DNA from 2 places in the Paraburkholderia sp. HC6.4b genome. Region 1 is predicted to be linked to the other one. Evidence: riboswitches for the same ligand, from Rfam matches in the RefSeq annotation. Region 1 holds a riboswitch; the other holds the start of a gene.
The links. Region 1 has a riboswitch for thiamine pyrophosphate ahead of thiC (phosphomethylpyrimidine synthase ThiC). Riboswitches for the same ligand answer to the same signal wherever they lie in the genome.

Region 1 (8,978 bases):
ATGTGGTCGTAGCCCGGCGCGATGTCGGTGGTCAGCGGCCCGAGCGTGTAGAACGGCGCCTCGTCGCACCAGTCGAGCTGCAGGTCCATGTTTTCCTTGATCAGCTGCATCGGCACATGGCCCGGACCTTCGATCATCACCTGCACGTCGTGCTTCCACGCGATCTGCGTGAGTTCGCCGAGCGTCTTCAGCTCGCCCAGTTGCGCTTCGTCGTTCGCGTCGTAGATCGAGCCGGGACGCAGGCCGTCGCCGAGCGAGAAGGCCACGTCGTAGGCCTTCATGATTTCGCAGATCTCTTCGAAATGCTCGTACAGGAAGCTTTCCTTGTGATGCGCGAGACACCACTTCGCCATGATCGAGCCGCCGCGCGACACGATGCCGGTCATCCGGTTCGCCGTGAGCGGCACATATTGCAGACGCACGCCCGCGTGGATCGTGAAGTAGTCGACGCCTTGCTCGGCCTGCTCGATCAGCGTGTCGCGGAAGATTTCCCAGGTGAGGTCTTCAGCTTTGCCGTTGACCTTTTCGAGCGCCTGATAGATCGGCACCGTGCCGATCGGCACCGGGCTGTTGCGGATGATCCATTCGCGCGTTTCATGAATGTGCTTGCCGGTCGACAGATCCATCACCGTGTCGCCGCCCCAGCGGATCGCCCACGTCATCTTGTCGACTTCCTCGCCGATCGACGATGTCACCGCCGAGTTGCCGATGTTCGCATTGACCTTCACGAGGAAGTTGCGGCCGATGATCATCGGCTCGCTTTCCGGGTGATTGATGTTGTTCGGGATGATCGCGCGGCCGCGCGCGATTTCCTCGCGCACGAATTCCGCGGTGATTTCGGTGAGGCCGTTCGGACCGAACGCGCTCGCGCCGAATGCCTGGCCGGGGTGCTGACGGCCCATCATCGCGGCGAGCTTCGCGCCGTTCGGGCCGCTCGTCTTCAGGGTCTCGAGGTACTCGGCACGGCGCTGGTTTTCGCGAATCGCGATGTATTCCATTTCCGGCGTGATGAGGCCTTGCTTCGCGTAGTGCATCTGCGTCACGTTCCTGCCGGCGATCGCGCGGCGCGGCGTGCGATGCAGTCCCGGAAAACGCAGCTGCGCGGTGGCCGGATCGGCGGCGCGCTCGCGGCTGAAGCTGCTCGACAGACCGGTCAGCGGCTCGGTGTCGCCGCGCTCCTTGATCCACGCCTCGCGCAGCGCGGGCAGACCCGCGCGGATGTCGATCTCCGCGTCCGGGTCGGAGTAGGGGCCCGACGTGTCGTACACGTAGATCGGCGGATTCTTTTCGCCGCCGAAGCTGTCGGGCGTGTCGGCCTGCGAGATTTCGCGCATCGGCACGCGGATGTCCGGGCGCGAGCCGGTCACGTAGACCTTGCGCGAATTCGGCAACGGCGCGACGGCGGCCTCGTCCACATGGGCTTCGGCGGAAATAAACTTCGGATTGGCGTTCATGTAAGTCTCCGTACAAAGTGGGGCGGCTAAGCAGGAGACCGAGATGGAAGTAGTCGGAAATCGCGGAGAGGTGAGGCCCTTGAGGCTGGAGCGAAATCCGTACGCTTCCCTGCGCTGGCATTATCCAGATCAGGTTCAAAGGGTATTTCTCACCCACGCAACACGGACCTCCAGCTCCGCGCTACGCAGGACCCCCGCGTTAGCAGCGCACACGATACACCGCCCGCCCGCGGTTTGGCAACCTGTCTGAATGACTCAAAAAAACTGGTCCGGATGAAACCAGACATCTCCTATGCTTGATTCGAGACCGCATCAGACAAGGCAACTTACAGCGAGGGAACGGCCGCCTTACAGTGAAAAATCGTCGGCGGCTTCAGGCTGATACAGGATTTTGTCGAGCTTGAGCACTTTCTGATCGCCGCTGGGTGGCGTGAAACGGATGCTCTCGCCGCGGCGCGCGCCGAGCAGCGCGAGGCCAGCCGGCGAGAACACGTTCAGGCGCCCTTGCGCGAAATCGGCGTTGGGCGGATAGACGACGGTCCACGTCATCTGTTCGCCGCTCGCTGTGTCGATCAGCGTCGCTTGCGAGTTCATCGTGACGACGTCGGCGGGGATGTCGTGCGAGTCGACGATCACCGCGCGTTCGAGCACATCGTCGAGCATGTGCTGCAACTTGGCGTCGGTGGCCGCGTATTTCTCGAGGCGGGTTACGTCGAGTTCGGTCAGGTAGCAGGTTTTGATCTTCTTCATCATCAGGACTCCGGATAAGGCGGTCATGGATGGCCGCATGCAACGACCCATGGGGTGGTCGGCGGATGAGTGGACGAATGGGAGAGCCCGGTGCCCGGCGACGCGGCCCTGGGTATTGGCGGGCTGCGTCAGCGAGGGCGCCGGGCGGCGTGAAGCGGGACCGTTCGGGACGTCTCGCCGGGGCCGTGCGACGCGACGTCCGCGCGCGCGCACTCGCCTGCGCGGCATGGGCGCAAGCGGGCGAGAGCACGGAAAGTCGGACGACGCAGAGAAGTCACGGGCAAAACGACCAGGTGTTGGGGAAAAGCGATCGAGAGGTGCCGGGCGACAAAGCGTGAGGCCGCGCGGCAGCAGCGAGACGAAAGTTCGATGTTAGCACGCTGTCTCACGCAGCTCCGTTTGCGACGTCGCGCCCGTCGATTGACCGTTTTTGTGCGGTGCGAGAAGAAAGCGGGGTGGTCCGCATTGCGTTCAAGCCAGTCAGAGGATTGCCGTTAAACAAAGTGCAGCGAAGGCCGCACTCCAGCGAAGCGATTCGCGGGATGGAGCGTGAATGGCGCGAGGCGACTCGCGCCGATTGACAAAGAGGTGCACATGAAAGCGGAAAGCAGGCGGTGGCGAACGTTCGGTCGCACAGTCGCGGTGGTGGCATTGCTTGCCGCGCCGCTGGCGGCGCCGGCGGCATCGACGGCGACGGGCGGCGTGATCCGGTTCGTGGGGATGATCGTTGCACCGCCGATGCAGATCAGCGTGGATACGGCGCCCATTGGCGTCGCCGTCGGTAGCGCGAGCGTGGCGGGTCAGCGCTTCTCGCGCACGGTGACGTTCAGCGCGCCGCCGGGCGTCGTCAGCGGGGCCGATGTCGCGCTCGAAGTGAACGGCGGCACGCAGTCGCGCGATCTGGTGGCGGCGCGGTTCGTCGATGGCACCGGGCGTGTCGCGACGGCCCGCGACGGCCACTACGCGGTCGATCGCGCGGGCGGCGTGCTGTCGCTGAACGCGAAGCGCACCGATATGGACACGCGCGTGACGGTGGTGGTCAGTTACGACTGAGTCGCGGGCGAGCTTTGGCTGGCTCGTCCCGCGCCGGAAAAAAATTAAAAGAGGCTTGTCATAACCGGCCGCGCGGCTCGACAAACGTGCAGATTACGATCGGAGCACGTCATGTCGACCGCGCACAATCGCTCGATACTTCAACGCTTTACGACTTTTTCGACGCCCGCCGTCGGCCTCGCGCTTTTTCTGCTGAGCGGTTCTGGCATCAGTGCGGCCGACGCGGCCGGGCCCCTATGCGCCACGCACAGCCCCGCGCACCGCGTCGCGCTCGTCGAGCTGTACAGCAGCGAGGGCTGCGATAGCTGCCCGCCCGCCGACCGCTGGCTCAGTCAATGGAAAAGCGACGGCGCCGCGCACGGCATCGTGCCGCTCGCGCTGCACGTCGACTACTGGAACAGCCTCGGCTGGACCGACCGCTTTTCCCAGCATCGCTTCACCGAACGTCAGCAAACGCTGACGCGTCTCGCGGGCGCGCACACGCTCTATACGCCGGAAGTGTTCGTCGCCGGCCGCGAGCTGCGCGACTGGTCGCAACGCGACAGTTTCGAGCGCCGCATCGACGAGCTCGTCGCCGAACCCGCCCAGGCGAGCGTCGCACTTGCGCTGAGCCCGCGTGCGCCCGGCGCGTTCGATGTCGATGCGCAGTTCAGCACGACGGCAGCCGCCGCCACGGGTGCGTTGAGCGCCTATCTCGCGATCTATGAGAACGCGCTGACGACGCAGGTCGGCGCGGGCGAAAACCGCGGCGCGACGCTGCATCACGAGCGCGTCGTGCGCGCCTGGTTCGGGCCGGTGCCCCTCGTCTCCGGTCACGCGCGGATTCATCAGGACATCGATGTACACGCTGCGAGCGTCGATGCGCAAGCCGATCCGAGCGCCAACGCCGCCGGCCGCTTCGGCGTGGTCGCGTTCGTCGAAAGCGACGCGAGCGGCGACGTGCTGCAAGCGACCGACCTTCCCGCGTGCCGTTGATCGACCTCGCGCGCGCCGCATTCACTACCGCTGCTCGAGGAGAGCCCCATGTCCACACCCCACGCCTTGCGCCCCAGCGCACCCGCCGCGCCCACCGCGCCGAAGCGCGGCGCCATTCATCCGCTGTGGCTGCGCATCACGCATTGGCTGAATGCGCTCGCGGCGATCGTGATGATGCTGTCGGGCTGGCGCATCTACGACGCGTCGCCGATCTTCCCGGCGTTCACCTTCCCGACCGCGATCACGCTGGGCGGCTGGCTCGGCGGGGCGCTGCAATGGCACTTCGCGGCGATGTGGCTGCTGGTGTTCAACGGCCTCATGTATGTCGCGCTGAATCTCGCGAGCGGGCGTTTCGTGCGCAAGTTCCTGCCGCTGACGCCGCGCGCGGTACTGCGCGATTTCGTCGCCGCGTTGCGCGGGAAGCTTTCGCATGGCGATCTGCGCGTCTACAACGCGGTGCAGAAATTCGCCTACCTGTTCGCGATCGCCGATCTGATCGTGCTCGTGCTATCGGGGCTCGCGATCTGGAAGTCGGTGCAGTTTCCGCTGCTGCGCGAACTGATGGGCGGCTACGACAACGCGCGCATCGTGCACTTCAGCGCGATGTCGCTGCTGGCCGCGTTTCTCGCCGTGCATCTGGCGATGGTCGCGCTCGTGCCGCGCTCGTTGCTCGCGATGTTGCGCGGACGTTGAGCCCGCGGCTACCCATGCGCATGCTCACGCTCATGAAATCGCAACGCGAATTCCAAACGGATACCGAATCATGAACAAGCCGATAGAGAAACCAGCGGACCCATCCACACATCGTGTGAGCCACAAGCTCGACCGCGCATCGATCCTGCTCGATGCGAAGCGCGAACTGGCGATGCCGTCGCGACGCCTGTTCGGCAAGCAGCTCTTGACGCTCGGCGGCCTGTCGATGCTGACCGGCTGCTCGTTGACCGACGACGCTTCCGTGAACCGTTTCCTGACAGCCGTGTCGCGGCTGAACGATCGCGCGCAGGCCGCGCTGTTCGATCCGAAGCAGCTCGCGCCGACCTACACCGAAGCGCAGATCACGCGGCCGTTTCCCTTCAACGCGTACTACGGCATCGACGACGTGCCGCACGTCGACGGCTCAGATTATCAATTGAAGCTGAGCGGTCTCGTGACCGGCCAGCGCGTGTGGACGCTGCCCGAGCTGTACGCGCTGCCACATGGCGAGCAGATCACGCGACATATCTGCGTCGAAGGCTGGAGCGCGATCGGCCGCTGGGGCGGCACGCCATTCGGCGATTTTCTGCGGCGCGTCGGCGCGGACACGACGGCGAAGTACGTCGGCTTCAAATGTGCGGACGACTACTACGAAAGCATCGACATGCCGACCGCTTTGCATCCGCAAACGCTGCTGACGTTTTCCTACGACGGCGAACGGCTGCCCGCGAAATACGGCTACCCGATGAAGCTGCGCATGCCGACCAAGCTCGGCTACAAGAATCCGAAGCACATCGTCGAAATATTCGTCACCAACACGTATCCCGGCGGCTATTGGGTCGACCAGGGCTACAACTGGTTCGGAGGCTCCTGACGCATGCGGGCGCACGCGCGCTTGCGGCAGCGGCTTCGGAAGCACGCCGGCTCTCGCCGGCTTCGATTCATCCACCACCAAGGAGTCATCCCATGAAGAAGATTGCAGTTACCACGATCGCGTTGTTGATGCTGGCAAGCGGCGGCGCGGCCTTCGCGCAGGCGAGCGGCGCGATGTCGAACGATGAGATGTCGAAGAATGCGATGTCGAAAGATTCGATGTCCAAAGACAGCATGTCGAAGGACGGCATGAAAAAGGACACGATGAAGCACGGCTCGATGAAAAAGGGCGGCGACGCGATGAAACACGAGGCGTCGGGCGCGATGGGCAACTGAGTCGGCGCCGAGGGCGCTTAGCGATCCTGCCGATGCACGGCCGCGCATCGAACGGATCCGACACCGCAAGCCGGGGATGCGTCCCCGGCTTTTCTGTTGCGGGAAACCCAAAAGTTACGATTCTCTCGCGTGGCGTTCTCGGCGCTTACTGCATAATGCGGTGCGCGCCGGGGCTTTGCCAAGCTTGCGGCCGCGCAGCGCGGCCGCGTTGCATCGTGTCGTTCTGACCGGCGCGGCCGCCACCGCCGTTTCTGGCGCTTCCGGCGCCGCCCATCGTCTTCCCGTTCCACCGACATGTCCGCCAGCCTCGCCCGTCCGACCGCATCGCCGATGCGGTGCCCGCCATCCCGCCCGAAAGGTATCGACGCAGGCTCGGCGCCTCGCGGGCATCGAGCGCATCGCGCGGGTCGAGTGGCGACGGCGGACTGAAGCATGTTGCTGCAACGTTCAGCTTTTTCTCCGCGCGGCTGGCCGCTGCGTCTGCCGCAGTCGCGCAACGGGCGGATCGCGCTCGCGCTTGCCGTCGTTTATCTGGTGTGGGGCTCGACGTACCTCGGCGTGCACGTCGCGCTCGGCTCGTTCCCGCCGCTGCTGATGTCGGGCTTGCGCAACCTGTTCGCCGGCATCGGTCTGTTCGTGTTCGCCGCGCGCCGCAAGCCGATCTGGCCGAGCTTCGCCGAAATCCGCAACGCGGGCCTCGTCGGCACCATGCTGGTGGGTCTGTCGAGCGGCATGCTCGCCTACGGCATGCGCACGGTCGGCACCGGCACCGCGGCCGTGATGGTCGCGACCGTGCCGCTGTTCGCGACCGTGATCGCGGTCGTCGCCGGACGCAAGATCGGCCGCGGCGAATGGTTCGCGGTCGGGCTGGGGCTCGCCGGCATCGTGATTCTGAGTCACGGCGACAGCACGCCGGGCTCGACGGGCGGCAGTCTCGCGATTCTGTGCGGCGCGCTGTTCTGGGCCGGCGGCGCGCATCTGGCCGGGCAGCTGAAGCTGCCGTCGGACCTGTTTCTGTCGACCTCGCTGCAGATCGGCCTCGGCGGCGCGATGTCGACGCTGGTCGCATGGGCGTCGGGCGAGCGGATGCTCGAGCTGCATTTTCTGCCTCTCGTCGCGTTCCTGTATCTGATGTTGATTGGGACGATGGCGGCGTACGTCGCCTACGGTTATCTGATTCGCCACACGAGCCCCATCATCGCGAGCAGCTGCATGTACGTGAATCCGGTCGTCGCGGTCGCGCTGGGCGCGCTGCTGCTCGGCGAGCCGGTCACCCGCTCGACGGTAATCGCGACGATCGTGATTCTGATCAGCGTCGGCCTGTCTTTCTGGTTCGATTACCGGAACAAGCGCAGCGCCTGATAGCGGCGCGGTTCTCGTCGAACCGCGCGCCCGCTGTCAAAGCCTTGCCGCCAGCTCCGCGCCCTCGCGGATCGCCGTGCCGTTTCATCGCGTTCTGAAAACGCGTCGCGTCGAGTGCCAGCCAGCACGCAATCATTCACGAAAAAAAAGCCCGCAGCGGCATCCCGCGACGGGCTTTGCAAATCCTGCTGCCATGTGCCGGCTTATTTCGCCTTATCCGCCTCGTTCGTGATGGCGTGGCCGCCCTTCGAAATATCTTCGCCGGCGCCCGCCATCGTGTTGCAGCCGGTGACAAGCATGGCAGTTCCTGCGAGCACTAGCAAAGCGATCAGTCGAGTCATGAAACTTCTCCTTGTCGAGAATGCATCGGTTGATGTCGTCCGACCGGGGCCATGCCAGTCGATTAGGTCTCGATCCGGTTTCGAACCGGTCTATTTGCATGGTAAAAAAAGGGCGGGGGCGGCGCTGTCGGCCGTGCCGCGATTTTGTCGTAGGCGTGCTCCGGTGTTTGCGTCGGCGCACTCCTACAACGGCTTGGGGGCGCTGCGGCGAGCATCTGTCAGACGGGGCTTTGCGACGAAGTGGGCGGCGTGGCCGGCGACGTCAGCGGCTGGTCGACCGAAGGCGTCGCGGCGCTCGCGCTCGGCATCACGACGTCGATGTCGGTGCCGTTTTGCGCGCCACGGCGGATGTCGAAGCGCCCGCCATGCGCGGCCACGCGCTGACGCATGCCGAGCAGGCCGTGCGTATGTGTGCGCTTCAGGTCGGCCGGCATGATGCCGACGCCGTTGTCCGCGATATGCAGCGCGACCTCGCCGTCGCCGACCCGCAATGCGATTCCGACCTTCGAGGCCCGCGCGTACTTGGCGGCGTTCGTCAGCGATTCCTGTGCGACCCGAAACAGCGCGATTTCGGTCTGCTCGTCGAGCTGGATATCGTCGGCGGGCAGGTGCAGCTCGAGCGTCCAGTTGTTGCGCTGCGCGGCTTCGTCGGCGAGCGTGCGCAGCGCGGTAACGAGCCCGAAATTGGCCAGCACGGTCGGTCGCATGTCCTCGATGATGCGCCGCTTCAACGCGATGCCCTGGTCGAGATTGGCGAGTGCGCGCTGCAGCTTGTCGGCGATGTCCGGCTCGCTGTCCTTCAGCTTGCGGCGCGCCCATGCGACGTCCATCCGGCATGCGGTCAGAATCGCGCCGAGCTCGTCGTGCAACTCGCGCGCGAGCTGGGTCTTTTCGTTTTCGCTGACCGCCTGCAGATGCCAGCCGAGCGCTTCGAGCTGCCGCGTGCGCTCGTTGACGAGCTGGTCGAGTTCCTCCTGCTGCGTGATCAACTGACGCTGCGCGCGCGCCTGCCGGTCGATCTGGATGCCGAGATTGCGAAACAGCAGAATGAACAGCACGATGTTCAGCGCCGACAGACCCGCCGCGCACAGCGTCGACAGCCGCTGGTCGGCGCGGCTCGCGGCCAGCGCGTGCTGAGCGC
Region 2 (8,978 bases), on a different contig from region 1:
TGTGCCGCTCGGTGCTGGCGGGCTCGCGCCGGGGCGGATCAGCGAAGGTGCAGCGCTTACTTTAGCACTGCCTGATCCGGCTCTGCGCGACGACAGGCACGCGATGACAACAGTTGGCAAGCACTCGAAAGCCCTCGCAAGCCCACGGAACGGATCGTAACAACCGCGCGAAAGCGTGCTTTGCTTCGCCCATCGTCGGCACCCGCGCGGCGCGATGATTGGTTCCGCAGCAAGTCGCGCCGCACGCCGAACGAGGCCCGCTGCCTCGGACGACGGCGCGCGGCGTTCAACCGACACCGGTGCGCAATGCGCACCTTCGCGAGGTCCATCATGACGATCCACAATACGCTCAGTTCCACGCCTTTCTCCTCGCTGGCGAATAAGCCGGCCACGGAGAAATCCGCCAGTTCAAACTCCACGGGCGCAGCGGCGAAATCGCAGCAGAGCGCCGGGCTCGGGAAGCCTGCACTGCCTGCGCCGGGCACGGGGCTCATCGGCCATCTGCTCAACACGACTGCGTGAATCGGCGAGGTCCGCGTGCCGTTATCCAGAACTACTGAGCAGCGGCGGCGCGCCGTGGCGTGGCTCGTTGCCGGCGCGCTGCTGTTGCCGCTCGGCGGCTGCGGCGCCGCGGCGCTGCCGTGCCGGGTCACGGCGGCGACCCTGAAAGTGCTGCCGGTCGTCGGCCATGCGGCGGCGACGCCTTTCGACATGTGCGCTTCCGCGATCGATTGAATCATGACGCTTACCCGGATGGTTGGTGCACTGATGCTGCTCGGCGGCGTGCTGTCGTGCGCCGCGCATGCACAGTTCGTCGCGCGCAGTGCGAAGGCGGCCAGCGCGGCATCGAATAGCGTCGTCACCGACACGCGGCGGCGCTCGCCGGACGCGCCGTTTTCGTTTCGCGGCGTCGCGCTCGGCATCACGATCGACGAATTCCGTGCGGGCTCGACCGTGCGCGCGACGCCGGTCGGCAGCGTGCCGATCTGCGAGACGGACGTGCAGGCCGGAGCGCTCGGCATGCGGCTGAAGTCGCACGATAGCCTGAGCGTCGCATGCCGCTGGGCGCATCGCGATGATGAACGCTGGGCGGTGTCGCAGGCCGTGGTCGATGGTGCGCCGGCGCTCGAACACGTGATGCGCTTCGCGCGCATCGACGGGCAGGGCGCGCTGCGTCTCTACGAGATGTCGTTCGTGATCGACGAGCTGACCGCGGAGGATCTGCGCGACGCGCTCGAGGATCGTTACGGGCCGCCGCGTCTCGCGACCCGCAACGCGGCGGCGCCGGGCGCGATGCCGATGTACGTATGGGAGAACGCGGTGAGTTCGATCACTCTGTGCTTTCTGCCCGGCAGCCGCAACGGCACGCTCACGTATCTGCTGAAGGGCTCGGATGCGTGGATGAAAGCGGTCGTGCGGCAATGGCAGGCGAGCGGCGCCGACGCGGGCTGACGCGGGCTGACGTTTGCCAGGCAACCCTGATTACCGGTGCGATCCCAACGCCGAAACCGGGCGGTGTCCGGATAGGCCGCCTCACTTCGACTCCTTTCATCCTTTCCGCCACGGAGCCAGCATGACCGCGCTACGTCTCACCCTCGTGCTCGGCGCCGCGAGCTGTCTCGCGGCCTGTTCGAGCGCGCAGACCAGGTCGATCGTCGAAACGCCGATGGCGCCGCCGCTCGCGTCCGCGCCGTTGAACGTCAACACGCAAGGCGCGATCTATCAGGCCGGCGCGCCGTTGCTGCTGTATGAGACGCCGCGCGCGCAGCACGTCGGCGACGTGCTGACGATCCGGCTGTCGGAATCGTATAGCGGCAACAACAGCGCGAGCGCGTCGGCGAACCGCACGAGCAGCATCACCGCGACTGCCGCGGATCAATCGACGAATGCCGCCGCGCGACTCGCCAAACTATTCAACATCGGCTCTGCCAGCACCGACTACAAAGGGCAGGGCAATCTGAGCGACATCAGCGACATGACGGGCACGCTAGCCGTGACCGTGATCGGCACGGTGTCGGGCGGCAATCTCGTCGTGTCAGGCGAGAAGGTGATCGCGATGAGCGGGACCCGCGACCGTCTTCGACTCTCGGGCATCGTCAATCCCAAGGACATCGAAGCAGGCAATTACGTCGCGTCGAGCAAGGTCGCGAACGCGCGCATCGAGCAGGCGGGCCTCGGCATGGTCAACGATGCGACGACGATGGGCTGGCTGCAGAGGATGTTTCTGAGTGTGCTGACGTTTTGACCGTCAGCCGGGTCAGCGCGGTGCGCGCGACACCGCGCTGCGCGTTACGTGCGACGCGTGGGCCGCATCAACCGGCTTCGACCATCAGGCGCCGCTAACCGAGCGGCGGCGCAAGCCCGCGTTCGGCCGCGCCGATCTCGCCGTCCGGCACGAACACGTAGCCGTGTCCCCACACCGTCTGCACGTAGCGCGGTTCCGACGGGTCCACTTCGATCAATCGACGCAAGCGCCAGATCGATACGTCGAGACTGCGATTGCGATGCGCTTCGCTATTGCCGTGCAGTTTTTCGAGCAGCTGCGCACGCGTGAGCACGGTCATCGCGTGCGTGACGAACACCTTCAGCATCGCGAATTCGCTCGAACGCAGCGTGATGCGTTCGCCGTCGCGGCGCAGTTCGCGCGCGGGGAAGTTCACTTCGAAGCGGCCGAAATGATAGGGCGCGCGCTGTTCGGGCGCGCCCGGCGCGATCGAGCCGCGACGCCGCAGCACGGTGCGAATCCGCGCGACGAGCTCGCTCGGTTCGAAAGGCTTGCCGAGATAATCGTCGGCGCCGAGTTCGAGGCCGATCACGCGATCGATCGGATCAGCGCGCGCGGTCAGCAGGATCACGGGAATGTCGTCGCCGGCGACACGCAAGGCGCGCAGCGCGCTGATGCCGTCGAGCTCCGGCATCATGATGTCGAGCACGACGAGCGCGGGACGCTCCTGCTGCAATCTGCGCTGCAACGCCAAGCCATTTTCCAGCATGGCGACCTTGAAGCCGCGGCCGTGCAGATATTCGCTGACGAGCTCGCGTACGACGGGATCGTCATCGACGATCAGGATGGTCTGGTTCATTCAGGTCATCTTAGTGATGCGCACGGGCCGCGCAAAGCGTATACCGCTTTCCAATCCTTTCCCGTGTAAGGCGCTGCAAGCGAAAGCAAAGCCGCAAGCACTCAGTGGGGCGGCGGGAAGGCCTGCGAGGTTTGCAGGGTCTGCTGTTGCTGCGCTTGACGCGGGAAATCGGTCCGATCGACCACCATCCGCTCGATCAGCCCGCCGAGCTTGACCGAGGCCGACGAAAAACGGTCGGTGTTCAGGCCGCCGGTCTGATAGCGCGCGGTGACCAGAATGCGGCCACTCTGGATCAGCGTCAGATCGATGATCGACAGGTACTGGATCGATTCGTCGCTGAACGAGCGGCGGCCATAGTCGATCGCGGCGTCGTAGACGAGCCGCGCTTCGCAGCCGGCCGGCGAGGTACCCGGATTGTAGACGTCCGAACGAATACCGCGCCGCTCGAGCGCGAGCTGCAGCGCCGGCACGAAATCGCCGACCGACACCGTCGGGTTCACTTCGATGCAGAGGTGCCGCAAATCCGCGGGCCGCCCGTTGACGAAGGTCGGCGACGAGTAGTTCGACGCGATCGCGTAGCCGGCCTGGATGACCGAGCCGGTGGCGTCGGCGGCCTGGATCAGCGTCCAGGCGCAGCCGTCGAGCGCGAGCGTCAGCGTCGCGGCGAAGGCGGCGAGGGCGCAACGACGCCGGCATATCAGCGAGGCGACCAGACCCAGGCGCGAATGCCTGGTTGCCGCTGGCGCGCGCACGGTCGGCGACGAGGTCATGAGGCAGCGCCCGATCCCGGTCACGAAATGCGATGGAGCATCAAAAGCAGCGACGGCCGCGCGCTCAGCGCGTCACGCGCAGTCGCAGTTCGTTCTGACCTTGCACGCTCGCGGTGACGTTCACGCGACGGGCGTCGGTGGTCACGACGAAATGCTGGCGCACCGGTGTGTTGACGTCATGCACGACGCGCGGAAAGCAGGCGGCGATGTCGGCGCCGAGTTCTTCGAGCGGATCGTTGATGACGCCGTCGGCTTGCCAGTGCGCGCGCCAGTGGCAGTCGTACGCGTGCGGGCTGGCGCGGCAATCGTCCGTATTGGAGACGCCCGGCAGTTGCGCGGCGGTCTCGTTTGGCAGTCGCCGGAAATCGCTCGCATCGACGATGTGCGTGAGCGCCGCGCAGATATCGGCGGGTTGGTTCGGCTCGGTCGTTTGCGCGGCATCGACGGCGTTCGTGAGCAGCAGCGCCGCGCCGCAGGTGAGCGCGATGCGCGGGAGCAAAGACGGGAGCAAAGGTGAAACACGGCGAGCGAATGACATGGGCGAGGAGTCCGAAGAGCGGTTGCGATGAAAGACGTGACTGACATCAACGACGGCCGGCGCATGGCGCGGCCCGTACGACTATCGTCGCTGCTCGCCGGCATTTTCAAAGCGCGGAACAGCTTGCGCGCTCCGCAAATGCTTTCGAACTCTTCTCGTGTCTTTCCGGATGTTGCGCCCGGAGGTGCCGGCGCGCAGGCGAGGCTTAACCGAGCGTCAAGCCGCCATCGATGTGAATCACCTGGCCGGTGATGTGGCGTGCCGCGTCGGACAGCAGGAATGCGATCAGCGCGGCGACGTCGTCCGGTTCGGCAACATGACCGAGCGGCGTGGCTTCGGCGGCGTGCGCCCACACGGCCGCGTTGTCGGCGCTTGGGCCGCGATCCTTGCGCGTGTAGCCCGGCGCCACGCAATTGACGGTCACGCCGAGCGGCGCGAGCTCCGCGGCCGCCGTTTTCGCAAGCGCTTCGAGTGCCGCTTTCGCGGCCGCCGTCGCGGCGAATGGCGCATCCGCGCGATAGCGATGCGCGACGAACGAACTCAAGGCGACCACGCGACCGCGCTTCGATGTTTCGAGCGCGGGCATCGCGCGCCGCACGAGCGCGGCGAAGGCGGCTGGCATCGCGGCGAAGGCGGCGCCGAAGGTGTCGGGATCGAGCGCGGCCAGCGTTTGGCGCTGCGCATGGCCGGCGTTCGCGACCAGTTGATCGAGTGCGCCGAAGCTCGCGAGCGTCTGATGGATCACGTGCTCCGCCGCGCCGCGCTCGGCGAGGTCGCCGAACACGGTCGCGCAGCGTGCGCCGCTTGCCGTGCAGTCGGCGGCAACCTGCACGAGCCGTCGACGGGAGGCGTCGTCTGCGCCGCGCGCGTGCAGCATCAACGACGTATGCGGCGCCGCGAGGCGCCGTGCGAGCGCCGCGCCGATGCCGGAACCGGCGCCGGTGATCAGCACGACGCGAGCGGCGGTGCCGTGCGCTTCGCTGACGTGAGCGCCGCTCGCGTCGCTCACGCCGCTACCGCTTCGACAGAACGCTCGACGTCGAGCGTTTCGTCATGGAACGCTGCGAGCGATTCGCGATGCGCGACGCTGACGATCGCAGCCTTCGGCAACCGCTCGGTGAACAGCCGATAGAGCCGCGCCTCGTTTTCCGCGTCGAGCGCGCTGGTCGCTTCGTCGAGGAACAGGTAGTCCGGCTTGTGCAGCAGCACGCGCGCGGCGGCGAAGCGCTGCTGCTCACCCGGCGACAGCACGCGAGTCCAGTGCGCCGTTTCCTGCAGACGGTCCGCGTATTCCGACAGATGGCAGGTGATGAGCGCGTCGCGGCATTCGTCGTCGCCATAGGTGTCCGCCGCCGACGGATACGCGAGCGCCGCCTTCAGCGTGCCGATCGGCATGTAGCTGATCTGCGGGATGAACATCATGCGCGCGTTGACCGGTGCGTCGATCGAGCCGTCGCCGAACGGCCACAGGCCCGCGAGCGCGCGCATCAGCGTGCTCTTGCCGGCGCCCGACGGACCGCGCACGAGCCAGCGCGAGCCCGGCCGGATCGCGATATCGCGGATGCGCGACAGTGGGTTGCCATTGGGCAGGGCGAGCTGGAGGCTGTCGGTGGTAAGCGTGTTGCTGTCGACGAAATGCAGATTGATGCCGCCATGTTCCGTGGCCGGCGACACCGATTCCTTCAGACGCGGCGAATGCACGACGCGCTTGAATTCGCGCAACCGGTTCACGGTCGCGCGCCATTCGACGAGGCTCGTATAACTGTTGATGAACCACGAGAACGAATCGCTGACCGTGCCGAACGCGCTCGAAATCTGCATCAGCACGCCGAACGTGAACGCGCCCGCGAAGTAGCGCGGCGAGGCGACGACGATCGGGAAAATGATCGCGATCTGGCCGTAGAAGCTCAGCACGAAGGTCAGGCGCTTCGTGTACTTCATCACCTGCCACCAGTTGTCGCGGATGCGGCCGAACAGCGTGCGCGCGTTCGTCTTCTCGGTTTCCATGCCGTTGTAGAACGCGATCTGCTCGGCGTTCTCACGCAGCCGGATCAAGCCGAAACGGAAATCGGCCTCGACTTTCTGCGCCTGATAGTTGATCGACACGAGCGGATGGCCGACCTTCTGCGTGACGAGCGAGCCGCCCACCGCATACAGCGCCGCGGCCCACACCATGTAGCCGGGGATCTGCAGCGGCATGCCGCCGAGCGAGATGCTCAACGCGCCCGCGAGCGACCACAGGATCGTGATGAACGACACGAGCGTGACGACGGTCGACAGCAGATCGAGCGTTAGCGACAGCGTGGTGGTCGCGAACGACTGCAGGTCGTCGCTGATCCGCTGGTCGGGGTTGTCGGCGAGACGGTCGCGCTCGATGCGGTAGAACGCGCTGTCGTCGAGCCACTCGTTCAGGTAGCGGGTGGTCAGCCACTGGCGCCAGCGGAAGCCGAGCATCTGGCGCAGATAGCGTCCATACACGGCGAGGATGATGAAACCGAACGCGAGTCCGGTAAAGATCATCAGCAGGTGCGGGAAGTCGTGGACGTTCTTCGCCTGCAGCGCGTTGTAGAAGTCCCTGCTCCAGCTATTCAGGCGCACGTTGATCCAGACGACGAGCAGGTTCATCACGATGATCGTGACGAGCAGCCCCCACGCGATGCCTCGTTCCTCGGAAACCCAGTAGGGCTTGATCAGGGTCCACGCGGAGACCTTTTCGTCGGGCGGCAGCGCGGGGCTGGCGGAAGTATGTGGTGTCATGAGCATCCTGATGAAGTGCTGACCCGAAGTGCCATTCCGGCGTACGGGTCCGATCTGGTTGACCCATGTCGGGCGATCCCGCGAACAGCAGGCGCCTTTGCGAGGGCGTGGCTGCCGCGGGTCTGCGATACCTGGCCGGGCATCGCGCCATCACGCTCGATGAACGCGAGTCCGGACGGGCGCCCGATTCTGGCGTGACGCCCTTAAGCGAAAATTAATTTTCGGGGCCGGCATCCGCTGCGGTGCCGCCGCCACGCATGCGGCCACGAGCGTCGCGCGCGCCGCGTTTTTGCGGCACCGGTCACGGCATTGTGCCAGAGCGCCGGGCCGCTTCGCACCGGCATCTCGATAGACGGTGCCAGATCAAAATTGGGGTGGCGACCGTGGAGCGCTGGTTTGCGGGCGCCGCGCCTTTTATGGTCTAATGACCTGCGACGAAACAGGGGTGCTTCGCCCACAGGCGGCATGACTTTCATGCCGTGGCGGCGAGGCTGAGAGAGACCCTTTGCACCCGATCCGGGTAATACCGGCGCGGGAAGTTTCCGGAAGCAACCGTCTTCCATTCCCCGCCGGGCGGCGAGCGCAGCTCACATGTGCACGTCGTGACCGGCCGGCTTCACCCGCCGGTTTCGTCCTGGGTACGTGCGTTTTTGGCCGTACGGAAAGGACTCGATGACCGCCTATTCTTCAGACATGCATTTTTCCCTTCGTCACGCCGCCTCGGGCGAGCCGTGCCGTTTTGGTTTTGCCCACCGCAGTCGAACGGAGCGCGCGCGATGAACCGTCCCGCCCGACCCGATTTCGCCGTGCTCGGCGGCGGCCTGTGCGGCCGCCTGGTCGCGTGGCGCCTCGCTGGCGACGGGCATCGCGTGGCGCTCTACGAGCGCGGCGATGCCGCCGGTTCGCAGGCTGCCGCGTGGGTCGCCGCCGCGATGCTCGCGCCGCTGGCAGAGGCCGCGAGCGCCGAGCCGCTGATCACCCGGCTTGGCGCGAGTTCGCTCGAAAGCTGGCCGCGCGTGCTTGCCGAACTGCCGGAGCCGGTGTTTTTCCAGCGCAACGGCACGCTCGTCGTCTGGCATCACGCGGATCGCACCGAGGCGCCGCTATTCGAGCGGCGCGTGCGTGCGAACGCGCCGGCCGAGTTGCTCGACGGCGGCTTCGTCGCGTTGGCGGGCGCGCAGCTCGGCGCCGCCGAACCCGCGTTGGCCGGCCGCTTCAGCCAAGGCTGGCTGCTGCCGCGAGAAGGCCAGCTCGACAACCGCCAGGTGCTGTCCGCGCTCGCGGCCGGGCTTGCCGAGCGCGGCGTCGACACGCACTGGAACACGCCGATCGACGACGCGTCGCTGCCCGAGGCCGGCATCACCATCGATTGCCGCGGGCTCGGCGCGAAGCCGGTGCTGCCGACGCTGCGCGGCATCCGCGGCGAAGTTGCGCGCGTGCATGCGCCTCACCTGCAGCTGACGCGCCCGGTGCGGCTACTGCATCCGCGTTACCCGCTGTATATCGCGCCGAAGCAGAACGGCCTCTACGTGATCGGCGCGACCGAGGTGGAGGGCGAGGACATGTCGCCCGTCAGCGTGCGTTCGGCGCTCGAGTTGCTGAGCGCGGCGTTTTCGGTGCACCCGGGCTTCGGCGAGGCGCGCATTCTCGAGCTGAATTCGCAGTGCCGGCCGACCTTGCCCGATCATCGCCCCGCGCTGCTGTGGGACGGCGCGCGCACGCTGCGCGTGAACGGCCTGTACCGGCACGGCTACATGATCGCGCCCGAAGTCGCCGACGAAGCCGTGCGCTTCGCGAGCGCGCTGCTCGACGGCCGCGTCGGTGATGCCG

Region 2: another riboswitch for thiamine pyrophosphate. It lies ahead of HDG34_RS30715 (FAD-dependent oxidoreductase); the one in region 1 lies ahead of thiC (phosphomethylpyrimidine synthase ThiC).

What each region holds. Positions count from the first base shown of each region.
Region 1 covers NZ_JACHDC010000019.1:86,585-95,562, forward strand. Annotated here, with positions in the region: gene thiC (phosphomethylpyrimidine synthase ThiC) at 1-1,454, opposite strand, end outside; TPP riboswitch at 1,543-1,660, opposite strand; gene HDG34_RS26890 (GreA/GreB family elongation factor) at 1,803-2,204, opposite strand; gene HDG34_RS26895 (hypothetical protein) at 2,799-3,257, shown strand; gene HDG34_RS26900 (thioredoxin family protein) at 3,369-4,232, shown strand; gene HDG34_RS26905 (cytochrome b/b6 domain-containing protein) at 4,281-4,925, shown strand; gene HDG34_RS26910 (molybdopterin-dependent oxidoreductase) at 4,996-5,799, shown strand; gene HDG34_RS26915 (pentapeptide MXKDX repeat protein) at 5,892-6,134, shown strand; gene HDG34_RS26920 (EamA family transporter) at 6,567-7,496, shown strand; gene HDG34_RS26925 (entericidin A/B family lipoprotein) at 7,700-7,837, opposite strand; gene HDG34_RS26930 (sensor histidine kinase) at 8,056-8,978, opposite strand, start outside.
Region 2 covers NZ_JACHDC010000023.1:74,185-83,162, forward strand. Annotated here, with positions in the region: gene HDG34_RS39935 (hypothetical protein) at 331-522, shown strand; gene HDG34_RS39940 (DUF6726 family protein) at 538-735, shown strand; gene HDG34_RS30680 (hypothetical protein) at 739-1,452, shown strand; gene HDG34_RS30685 (flagellar basal body L-ring protein FlgH) at 1,574-2,245, shown strand; gene HDG34_RS30690 (response regulator) at 2,340-3,083, opposite strand; gene HDG34_RS30695 (hypothetical protein) at 3,185-3,853, opposite strand; gene HDG34_RS30700 (hypothetical protein) at 3,918-4,391, opposite strand; gene HDG34_RS30705 (SDR family NAD(P)-dependent oxidoreductase) at 4,597-5,400, opposite strand; gene HDG34_RS30710 (ABC transporter ATP-binding protein/permease) at 5,397-7,148, opposite strand; TPP riboswitch at 7,580-7,703, shown strand; gene HDG34_RS30715 (FAD-dependent oxidoreductase) at 7,925-8,978, shown strand, end outside.